Regions from separate parts of the Xanthomonas sp. NCPPB 3959 genome, predicted to be linked through region 2. Evidence: predicted binding sites of a transcription regulator. Region 2 holds the regulator's gene; the other holds the start of a gene.
The links. The regulator FliA, encoded in region 2, starts transcription of late flagellar genes. The targets are predictions, from matches to a motif close to TAAAGTTTNNCNNNCNNNGGCCGATAA.

Region 1: the regulator FliA is predicted to act here: its motif matches at 1,558-1,584, upstream of AC1KVG_RS20310 (methyl-accepting chemotaxis protein).

The regions. Positions count from the first base shown of each region.
Region 1 is NZ_JBWWVR010000024.1:46,476-50,050, forward strand. Features, by position in the region: gene AC1KVG_RS20310 (methyl-accepting chemotaxis protein) at 1-1,492, opposite strand, end outside; gene AC1KVG_RS20315 (glucose/quinate/shikimate family membrane-bound PQQ-dependent dehydrogenase) at 1,925-3,575, opposite strand, start outside.
Region 2 is NZ_JBWWVR010000001.1:108,449-115,755, reverse strand. Features, by position in the region: gene flhA (flagellar biosynthesis protein FlhA) at 1-1,663, shown strand, start outside; gene flhF (flagellar biosynthesis GTPase FlhF) at 2,339-4,018, shown strand; gene AC1KVG_RS00415 (MinD/ParA family protein) at 4,005-4,889, shown strand; gene AC1KVG_RS00410 (RNA polymerase sigma factor FliA) at 4,886-5,659, shown strand; gene cheY (chemotaxis response regulator CheY) at 5,695-6,087, shown strand; gene AC1KVG_RS00400 (protein phosphatase CheZ) at 6,087-6,713, shown strand; gene AC1KVG_RS00395 (chemotaxis protein CheA) at 6,716-7,307, shown strand, end outside.

The DNA.
Region 1 (3,575 bases), on a different contig from region 2:
CATCGGCCGAGCGCCTCGCCAACGCGCGCACTTCCGAGGCGACCACGGCGAAACCACGGCCTTGCTCGCCCGCGCGTGCGGCTTCCACTGCGGCGTTGAGCGCCAGGATATTGGTCTGGAAGGCGATGCCGTCGATGACGCCGATGATCTCGCCGATCTTGCGCGAGGCGGTGCTGATCTGGCTCATGGTGGACACCACGTCGTCCATCACCTTGCCCCCGCTCTGCGCCACTTCGCCGGTGCCCACTACCAGACGATTGGCCTGCAGCGCGCTTTCCGCATTCTGCTTCACGGTGGAGGTGAGTTCTTCCATGGAGCTTGCGGTTTCTTCGAGGTTGGCGGCCTGCTGCTCGGTGCGTTCGGACAGGTCGGTGTTGCCGGCAGCGATTTCCACCGCGGCCTGGCGAATGGTGTCGGAGGCAACCTGGATACCGCCGATGATTTCGGTCAGACGGAGTACGGTCTGGTTGGTGTCGTCGCGCAGGCGCGCAAAGATGCCGTGCGCATCGCCCTCCACACGCTGGGTGAGGTCGCCTTCGGCCATGGCGCCGATCACGCGTGCCAACGCGGCCAGGTGGGTTTCCACCGAGTCGTAGATGCGGTTGATGCCCTGGGCCAGCGACAGCAGCACACCGTCCATGCCGTCCATCTGCATGCGCCGGCTGAAATCGCCGACGGCGGCGGCATCGATGATCTGGATCAGCGCCTGCTCGGCATTGACCTGCGCGGTGACGTCCATCCACTGCGCGATGGTGCCCAGCTTGGTGCCGTCGGCGGCAATGATGGGGCTGTAGACGAAGTCGATCTGGCGGCCGAAGAATGGCGCGCGCACCGCTTTGGAAGCGGTCAATGCGCGCATGCGGTCGATCGCCGCCTGGCTGTCCGGATAGATGTCGCCGATGCTGCCGCCGACGAAGCCTTCGGCATGGAAGCTGGGGCGGAAACTCTGCACATCCGGCTCGATCAGCTTGAGCATCGCGAGCAATTTGCGATTGGCGAACAGCACCTGGCCGTCGTCGTCGGCGATGCGGATCATGGTGTCCAGATCGTCCAGCGCCTTGATCACGAACTGGCCATGGCGCAGGCCTTGTTCCATCACGTCGATGCGGATGGCCAGCTTGTCCTGGGTCGCCTGCAGCGCATGCAGCAACGGCGCAAGCTCGCCGGATGCGTTGCGCAGCTCCACGCGCTGAAAGCGCTCATCGCCCATCGCCGCGACCACGCCGATTGCCTGCTGCAACTGTGCGCTGGTGCGACGGCGCGACCACCACCATAGCCCTGTACTGGCGATGCCCACCACCAGCAGTGCCGGCAACATCCGTCCCAGCCCGCTCCAAAAACCACCGGGCACCAACGTGGCGGCGTAGAGCGTCAGCAGTACCAGCAGCCCGATGTGCGCAGCGGCGGGAAGCCAGGCCATTCCGGTGGCACGCGCAAGGCTCCTGCCGGCAGATGGGCGGGGGACAGCGGTGGCATCGTGTGAAGGCAACATAGGCTGGGTCCGACTAGGTGATCTGGGATGGGTCTGCGTCCGGCAGGAAATACGCTGCATTGGGGGTATCGGCGGCTGAGCCCGAATCATGACGGCGTGAAATTGCCGTTCGTCGGAATGTGGGCGCTAAGCGGACGAAATCGCCGATGTGATTGATTTGGAAGCGGTTTCAGTGCGGTTTGGTACGTGATGGAATGGTTGTGCGGCGTCGGGATCTGAGTTTTTAAATGTAAATTTCGAGTGAAATATCATGGGCTGATTAACGCCGGAATCGTGTCTGCGGCGGGCGTCTTAGAAGCGCGCGCACGCCTCCCATCAGCCGCGACACTCGCAACCGCTCTTACGATTCCCACTTCCAATCCCCACAAAAAAACCGACCGTCTCGCGACGGTCGGTTCAATCTGTTGCACTCACTAACGCAGTGTCGGCCGATTACTTGGCCGGCGTGGCCTGCGCATCGTCCGGCAATGCCCAGGCGATGACGCTGTCGCCGGACTTGGTTTCCATGCGGTCGTGTCCACCCACGGCGGCCACGATGTACTGCTTGCCGTCGATGGTGTAACTCAGCGGGGCTGCCTGCGGGCCGGCCGGCACGCGGGTCTCCCAGACCTGCTTGCCGGTGCGGGTGTCAAAGCCGCGCATGAAGTCGTCCAGGGTCGCGCCGATGAAGGTCACGCCACCAGCCGTGGCGAGCGAGCCGCTGTTGTTGGGCGTGCCGATTTCGAACTTGGTCTTGGACGGGATGCCCATCGGGCCCTGGTCGTAGCCGGTGCCCAGCGGACGGCGCCAGATCACCTGCTGCGTGCGCAAATCCACGCCGGAGATGTAGCCCCATGGCGGTGCCACGCACGGCGTGTTGAGCGGCGACATCCACGGCTCCTTGCGGGCGCCGTAGGCCAGGCCCTTCTGCGCCATGTAGCCGGGGGTCTTGCTCTTGCCGTCGAACACCGAGACCACGCCCAGCTCGTTCATTTTCTCGCGGGTATAGACCTGCAAGGTGTACGGCAGGCGATTGCTGTTCATCACCATGATGCCGCGCTGCAGATCGACCGAGACGCCGCCCCAGTTGATGCCGCCGTGGTTGCCGGTGAACGCCAGCGAGCCTTGCAGGGTCGGCGGGGTGAACATGCCTTCGTAGCGCAGCTGTTTGAACTGGATACGGCAAGCCAGCTGGTCGAACGGGGTCATGCCCCAGGCATCGGATTCGATGATGGTTTCGTACTCGCGGCTCGGCGCGCCCACGGTATTGGGCATGCCCGGCGAGATCGGCTGCGTGGCAGCGGTAAAGTCGCCGTGATCGGTCCCTTGCGGCACGGCGATCTGCTTGACCGGCATGATCGGCTCGCCGGTGGCGCGGTCCAGCACGAACACCTGGCCGGACTTGGTGGCCTGGATCACCGCAGGACGGGTACCGCCGCCAGCGACCGGCCAATCGACCAGATTCGGCTGCGGGCCGATGTCGTAATCCCACAGGTCGTGGTTGACGGTGCGGAAGTGCCAACGCTCCTTGCCGGTGGCCGCGTCCACGGCGACCAGCGAGGCGGTGTATTCCTCATCCTGCGGCGTGCGGCCCTTGCCGAAGAAATCGCCCGAGGCATTGCCGGTGGGTAGATAGACCAGGCCCAGCTCGTCGTCGGCAGACATCAGCGACCACACGTTCGGGGTCGAGCGGGTATAGGTCTGGCCGGCCGGCGGCTCGGCGGTGATCGCCGGGTTGCCCAGGTCCCAGGCCCAACGCAGCTGGCCGGTGAGTGCATCGAAGCCACGCACCACGCCCGAGGGCGCATCGCCTTCCTGGCCGTCGCGCACCTGGCCGGTGGGCTGGATCACCACACCGCGCATCACCACAGGCGGCGAGGTCGGGCCGACGAAGCCCGGCTTGGTGTTGCCGGTGCCGGCATTGAGATCGACAAAGCCGTTGTTGCCGAAGCTGGTGCACAGCTTGCCGGTCTGCGCGTCCAGCGCGCCGAGGCGGCCGTCGACCATCGGCCAGAAGATCCGGGTCGGGCACTCCGCGGTGCCTTCCGGCGCCTGGTAGTACGACACGCCACGGCAGGTGGTGGCGGCAACGCCGGCCATCGCC
Region 2 (7,307 bases):
CGGGCGCGTGTCGGAAGTGACCGCGCGCTTCATCCTCGACGCCATGCCCGGCAAGCAGATGGCGATCGACGCCGACCTCAACGCCGGTTTGCTGACGCGTGAGGAAGCCAAGGCCCGCCGCGAAGAAGTGCGCGAGGAAGCCGACTTCTACGGCGCGATGGACGGCGCCAACAAGTTCATCCGCGGCGATGCCATCGCCGCCATCATGATTTTGTTCATCAACCTCATCGGCGGCATGGCGGTGGGCATGTTCCAGCACGGCATGAGCTTCGTGGATGCCGCCTCCACCTACACCCTGCTGTCGATCGGCGACGGTTTGGTGGCGCAGCTGCCGGCCTTGCTGGTGTCGTCCTCGGTGGCCTTGCTGGTGACCCGTGCCTCGCGTGCGCAGGACATGCGCGGCGCCATGATCAGCCAGGTGTTCGGCCAGCACCGCGCATTGGCGGTGGCTGCGGCCATCCTGGGCCTGGTCGGCCTGGTGCCGGGCATGCCGAACGTCGCGTTTTTGACGCTCGGCCTGATCCTGGGCGTGATCGCCTGGAAAATGTACAAGCGCAGCCTGGTCATCCCGCCCACCGGCGACCCCGCCACCGACCCCAAGGCCGCAGCGGCGGCCACCGCCGCCCAGGCCAGTTCGGAGCTGAGCTGGGACGAGCTGCGCCCGATCGACCCGCTGGGCCTGGAAGTGGGCTACCGGCTGATCCCGCTGGTGGACAAGAACCAGGGCGGCGAATTGATGGCGCGCATCAAGGGCGTGCGCCGCAAGCTCACCCAGGACATCGGCTTTCTGGTGCCGCCGGTGCATATCCGCGACAACCTGGAGCTGTCGGCCAACGCCTACCGCCTGCTGGTGCACGGCGTGCCGGTGGCCACTGCGGAAATCTATCCCGATCGCGAACTGGCGCTGGACCCGGGCGGCGCACTCGGCCAGCTCGACGGCATCCCCGGCAAGGACCCGGCATTCGGCCTGGACGCCACCTGGATCCAGCCGCATCAGCGCGCCTATGCCGAATCGATGGGCTACACCGTGGTCGACCCGGCCACCGTCATCGCCACCCATCTGTCGCACCTGATCCGCGAACACGCCCCGGAACTGCTCGGCCACGAGGAAGTGCAGCAACTGCTGGCGACCCTGGCCAAGACCGCGCCGAAGATGGTCGAAGACCTCACCCCCAAGGCGTTGCCGCTGTCGGTGGTGGTGCGGGTGCTGCAGAACCTGCTGATCGAGCGCATCCCGGTGCGCCAGCTGCGCAAGATCGTCGAAGCGCTGGTCGAGCACGCCCCGCACAGCCAGGACCCCACCACCCTCACCGCCGCGGTGCGCACCTCGCTGGGTCGCTTCATCGTGCAGGAAATCGCCGGCATGTCGGCCGAGCTGCCGGTCTACACGCTGGCCCCGCAGCTGGAGCGCGTGCTGCAGGAATCCACCCACGGCAATGGCGTGGCACTGGAACCCGGCCTGGCCGAGCGCCTGCACCAGAGCCTGGCCGATTGCGTCGGCAAGCAGGAAGCCCGCAACGAACCGGCGGTGGTGCTGGTACCTGGCCAGGTCCGCGCAGCGCTGGCCCGCCTGGTCCGCCATAGCGTGCCGACCCTGTCGGTACTGGCGTACAGCGAAGTGCCGGAAGACAAGCGCCTGAAGCTGGTCGGCACGATCAGCTGAGCCTGACGCACCTCGTAGGAGCGCACCTGGGCGCGACGGGCTCTACCGGGACAGCCCGTCGCGCCCAAGGGCGCTCCTACGACACGCGACGTGCTGCGGACCAGAAAAGCTTGCTGACATCACTGTAGGAGCGACCTTGGTCGCGAGGGCGTTACCGGGAGGGCCCATCGCGCCCGGGTGCGCTCCTACGAACCCACCCGCGCCCGGCCCTCTCGCTGCAGACAGGCGACCGACCACCGCACCCAGCGTCGGAAAGCCGCCACTCGTCCAAACCTCCAATCGATTGCACGACGCTGGCGGTTTCGAGGCTTTGCGGGCGCTCCACGCTCGACCTCCCACCCGCCAGCGCATCCACCCGCACAGTGGATGCCAACGCAGCGCGCCCCTAGAGAAAAGTCAATTAAACCAGTGACTTGAAATCTTGCAGCCGGGCCGATCGCACAGCTCCAGTCTGTCCCAACCTTCCAGATTCCCGCGCCGGAACCCCGGCACCGCGTTTTGGCACGCCGCGTGCATTAGCTCTGGCGAGACCGCAGTCAGCTTGATCACTGCGGGGCGAGCAGCAGCACTTGGAACAACCGAACGGGACAGGCAACTCATGACGCTGGCAACACACCCACATTCATCGCGCACCCGTCCGGCGTCCGGCGGGTCCCGTTCCTGGAGGCACTTCGCATGAAAATCAAACGCTTCGTTGCCCCGGACATGCGCACCGCATTCCGCATGGTGCGTGAAGAACACGGCCCGGACGCAGTGATCCTGTCCAACCGCCGTACCGCCGAAGGCATCGAGATCGTCGCTGCCAGCAACTACGACGAAGAACTCGTGCAGCGCGCTCTGGAAACCGCGCGCTCCGAGACTCCGTCGGCTGCGGCGGCTGCGGCGGCACAGATCGAACAGGCGCCGGCCCAGCAGGCCCCGGCCCGGACAGCCGCGCCGTTCCACGCCCCGCTGAAGCCGGCCGGTGACACCGGCAGCAGCCAGCGTCAGCGTGTTGCCAGCGCTGCAGACGACATGATCGCCGCGATGGCGCTGCGCCAGCCGGTCAACGTGCCGCGCTCGGCGCCGGTCGCCGCACCGGTGCGGACTGCCGCCGCCCCGTCTGCCGCCGCTCAAGCATTGGCCCACGCCGTTGCAGTTGCCGCCGCACCGCGCCAGGAACATGCGCTGTCGGCAGTGCCGGAACAGCTGTTCGCCGACTTCCTGACCACCGCACCGGTACAGGCTCCGGTGCACGCTGCCCCGGTGCAGGCACGCACGCCGATCATGGCCGCCGCGCTCGCCACCCACGCCTCTTACGGGCAGGACGACGACGAGCAGGACGACGACGGCTTCGACATGGACGACGCGCTGCCGCAGATCCTGCCGCCGGCCGCATTGCCGCCGCTGGTGGCCGCCCCGGTCGCCCTGGCCGCAGTACCGGTCGCCGCCGCCCCGGTGCCGCAGAACGACGAAGAACTCAAGCAGCTGCGCGGTGAGCTGGCGCTGATGCGTCAGATGATCGAGCGCGAAATGAACCGCCTCACCGACGAGCGCCTGCGTGGCTCCCCGGTGCGTGCGCAGGCCCTGGAACTGATGGACGACTACGGCTTCGATGCCGGTCTGATCCGCGATGTGGCCCTGCAGATCCCGGCCGATACCGAATTGCACCGCGGCCGCGGGCTGATGCTGGGCCTGCTGTCCAAGCGTCTGCCGGTGGCTCCGATCGACCCGCTGGAACGCGGCGGCGTGATCGCCCTGGTCGGCCCGACCGGTGCCGGCAAGACCACCACTATCGCCAAGCTCGCCCAGCGCTTCGCCGCCCAGCACGCCCCGCGCGACGTGGCCCTGGTCACCACCGACACCCAGCGCGTCGGCGGCCGCGAGCAGCTGCACAGCTACGGCCGTCAGCTCGGCATCGCGGTGCACGAGGCCGACAGCGCCGAGAGCCTGCTGGAACTGCTCGAGCGCCTGCGCGACTACAAGCTGGTGCTGATCGACACCGCCGGCATGGGTCAGCGCGACCGCGCCCTGGCCGCACAGCTGAACTGGCTGCGCGCCGCGCACCAGGTCACCTCGCTGCTGGTGCTGCCGGCCAACGCCCATTTTTCCGACCTCGACGAGGTCGTACGCCGCTTCGCCCACGCCAAACCCCAAGGCGTGGTGCTGACCAAACTCGACGAGACCGGCCGCTTCGGCAGCGCCTTGTCGGTGGTGGTTGACCATCAAATGCCCATCACCTGGGTGACTGACGGACAGCGGGTCCCCGACGACCTGCACCGCGCCAATGCCGCCAGTCTCGTTCTTCGCCTTGAAGATTTGCGGCGCGCTGCCGATAAGCCCTGTACTCCGGAGCACAACCATGCAGTCGCGTGAATACGCCAAGCTGACCAACGCCTTCCCCCTGACGGCGACCCGTCCCGAGCCCTTGGGCCCGGTGCGCACCATTGCCGTGACCGGTGGCAAGGGTGGCGTGGGTAAAACCAACATCTCCGCCAACCTGGCCGTGGCCCTCGCCGAGATGGGCAAGCGCACCCTGCTGCTCGACGCCGACCTTGGCCTGGCCAACCTGGACGTGGTCTTGGGCCTGTCGCCCAAGTACACCCTGGCCGACCTGATCGCTGGCCGCTGCACGCTGGATGAAGTGATCATCGAAGGCCCCGGTGGCGTGTTGGTGGTCCCGGCCGCCTCCGGTCGCCGCCACATGGCCGAACTGGCTCCGGCCCAGCACATCGGCCTGGTCAACGTGTTCTCCGAGCTGGAACGCGACCTAGACGTGATGGTCATCGACACCGCCGCCGGCATCACCGACAGCGTGCTGACCTTCTGCCAGGCCGCCCAGGACACCGTGGTGGTGGTCTGCGACGAACCGGCCTCGATCACCGACGCCTACGCGCTGATCAAGGTGCTCTCGCGCGAACGCGGCGTGGACCGTCTGCAGATCATCGCCAACATGGTGCGCGACCCCAACGAAGGCCGCCTGCTGTACGACAAGCTGTCGCGGGTCTGCGAAAAATTCCTCGGCGACGTGTCGCTGAACTACCTCGGCCACGTGCCACAGGACGACTGGTTGCGTTTGTCGGTACAGCGCCAGCAACCGGTCATCAAGGCCTACCCCGCCAGCCCCTCGGCGCTGGCCATCGCAGAAATCGCGCGGCGTACCTCGCGCTGGCAGGCCCCCACCGTGCCACGCGGCAACGTCGAGTTCTTTGTCGAACGCATCATCCAACGGGGGGTCGCCGCATGAGCACCGCTACCGCAACCGCAACGACGGCCACCGCGCAGTACCGTGCAGTGCAACGCAACAACGCCAACGACATCGTCACCCAGCACGCCGATCTGGTGCGCCGCATCGCCCACCATCTGGCCGCGCGCCTGCCGGCGAGCGTGGAAGTGGACGACCTGATCCAGGCCGGCATGATCGGCCTGATCGAAGCCTCGCGCAGTTATGACTCCGAGCAGGGCGCCTCGTTCGAAACCTATGCCTCGATCCGTATCCGCGGCTCGATGATCGACGAGATTCGCAGAGGCGACTGGGTACCGCGTTCGGTGCACCGCCGTGCCCGCGACGCTGCTGCTGCAGTACGCAAGATCGAACAGAACACCGGCCGCGCCGCCGCCGCCACCGAAGTGGCCGCCGCGATGGAAATGCCGCTGCCCGATTACCTGCGTCTGATGGAAGACGCCGCGCGCGGCCAGGTGCTGAGCCTGGAGTCGCGGATCGAAGATCACGGCGAGCTGGACACCACCGCCAAGGGTGGCCCCAACCCGCAGCAGATGATGGAGCGTGGCGAGTTCGGCCGCGAGCTGGGCAAGGCCATCGGCCAGTTGCCCGAGCGCGAGCAGCTGGTGCTGTCGCTGTACTACGAACAGGAATTGAACCTGAAGGAAATCGGCGCCGTGCTCGGTGTCAGCGAATCGCGCGTCTGCCAGATCCACGGCCAGGCCGTGGTGCGTCTGCGCGGCCGCCTCAAGGTCTTCGAACTGGCCGATGCCGGTGTCGAAATTGACGAATGATTTTTTCGCGTATTTTTTAGTGTTAGGAGCTTGATGTGAACAAGAACATGCGGATTTTGATCGTGGACGACTTCTCGACGATGCGACGTATCGTCAAGAATCTGTTGGGCGATCTTGGTTTCACCAATACCGCAGAGGCCGAAGACGGCAACAGCGCATTGGCTGCGTTGCGGGCCGGCCCGTTCGATTTCGTGGTCACCGACTGGAACATGCCCGGCATGACCGGTATCGACCTGCTGCGCAACATCCGCGCCGACGCCAAGCTCAAGCACCTGCCGGTGATGATGGTGACCGCCGAAGCCAAGCGCGAGCAGATCATCGAAGCCGCCCAGTGCGGCGTGAACGGCTACATCATCAAGCCGTTCACCGCGCAGACGCTGGAAGAAAAGCTGGGCAAGGTGTTCGAACGTCTGGCGGCGACCGCCTGATGAACGCCACCGTGGAAACCAATGCCGAACGCGCTGCCTTGATCGACCGCCTGCAAGGCGCGCTCGATGCACTGGAAAGCGGTGACGAAGCCGCATGGAAGCGCGAGGTCGACCACCTCGCCGCCTTGCGCACCCGTCCGATGATGCAGGGCCTGAGCCGGCTCGCACGCGAACTCGGTCAGGCGCTGGGCGAATTGCCCACCGTGCCCGAAGAAGCCGGCGAGCTGGACGATGCGTGTTCGCGCCTGGACCACGTGGTGGAAATGACCGAAAAGGCCAGCCATCGCACGCTGGATCTGGTCGAAGAATGCCGTGAGCTGGCCAACCAGCTGCGCGACGGTGGTCTGAATCAGGACCAGGGCGCGCTGATGGACAAGATGCGCCACAACCTGACCGAACTGTCGCTGGCGCAGAGCTACCAGGACCTGAGCGGGCAGATCATCCGTCGCGTGGCCGGCATCGTGCGGCGCGTGCACGAAGGCTTCGGCGCACTCGGCCTGCCGCCGAAGAGCACCGAGCCGAAGAAAGACGACGGCGGTCTTGCCGGTCCTGCAGTCAAGGGCCTGGACCGTCACGCGGTGTCGCAGGACGACGCCGATGACCTGCTGTCCGGATTGGGGTTGTAACCATGAGTGCTGTTCCAGACGATATTGCTGCCGATTTCATCGTCGAGGCCCAGGAAATCCTGGATCGCCTCGGCGAACAGCTGGTCGCGCTGGAACAGGCACCGGACGAAGCCGACCAGCTCAACGCGGTGTTCCGCGGCTTCCACACGCTCAAGGGCGGCGCCGGCTTTCTGGCGATCAAGCCCATGGTGGAGCTGTGCCACGCCGCTGAAGAAACCCTCGGCATGGCACGCTCCGGCCAGGCGGTGTTGCAGGCGCATCACTTCGATGCCGCGCAGCAGTCGCTGGATTATCTGCAGGCGATGCTGGATGCGATGGGCTCGGGCGAAACCGTGCCGCATGCACCGGCCTCGCTGATTGCGCAGTTCGATGCCAAGAGCGGCCCGCCGGCGGTCAAGGCCGCGCCCAAAGCCGCATTGGCTGCGGTGGCCACACCTGCCCATGACGACGGCCATGCACCGGCACCCGGCGCCAAAGCCGCACCCAAAGCCGCCGCAAAAGGTGCCGAAGCCGAACAGACCGTGCGCGTGGACACCAAGCGCCTGGACGCCATCGTCAACCTGATCGGCGAACTGGTGCTGTCGCGTAATCGTC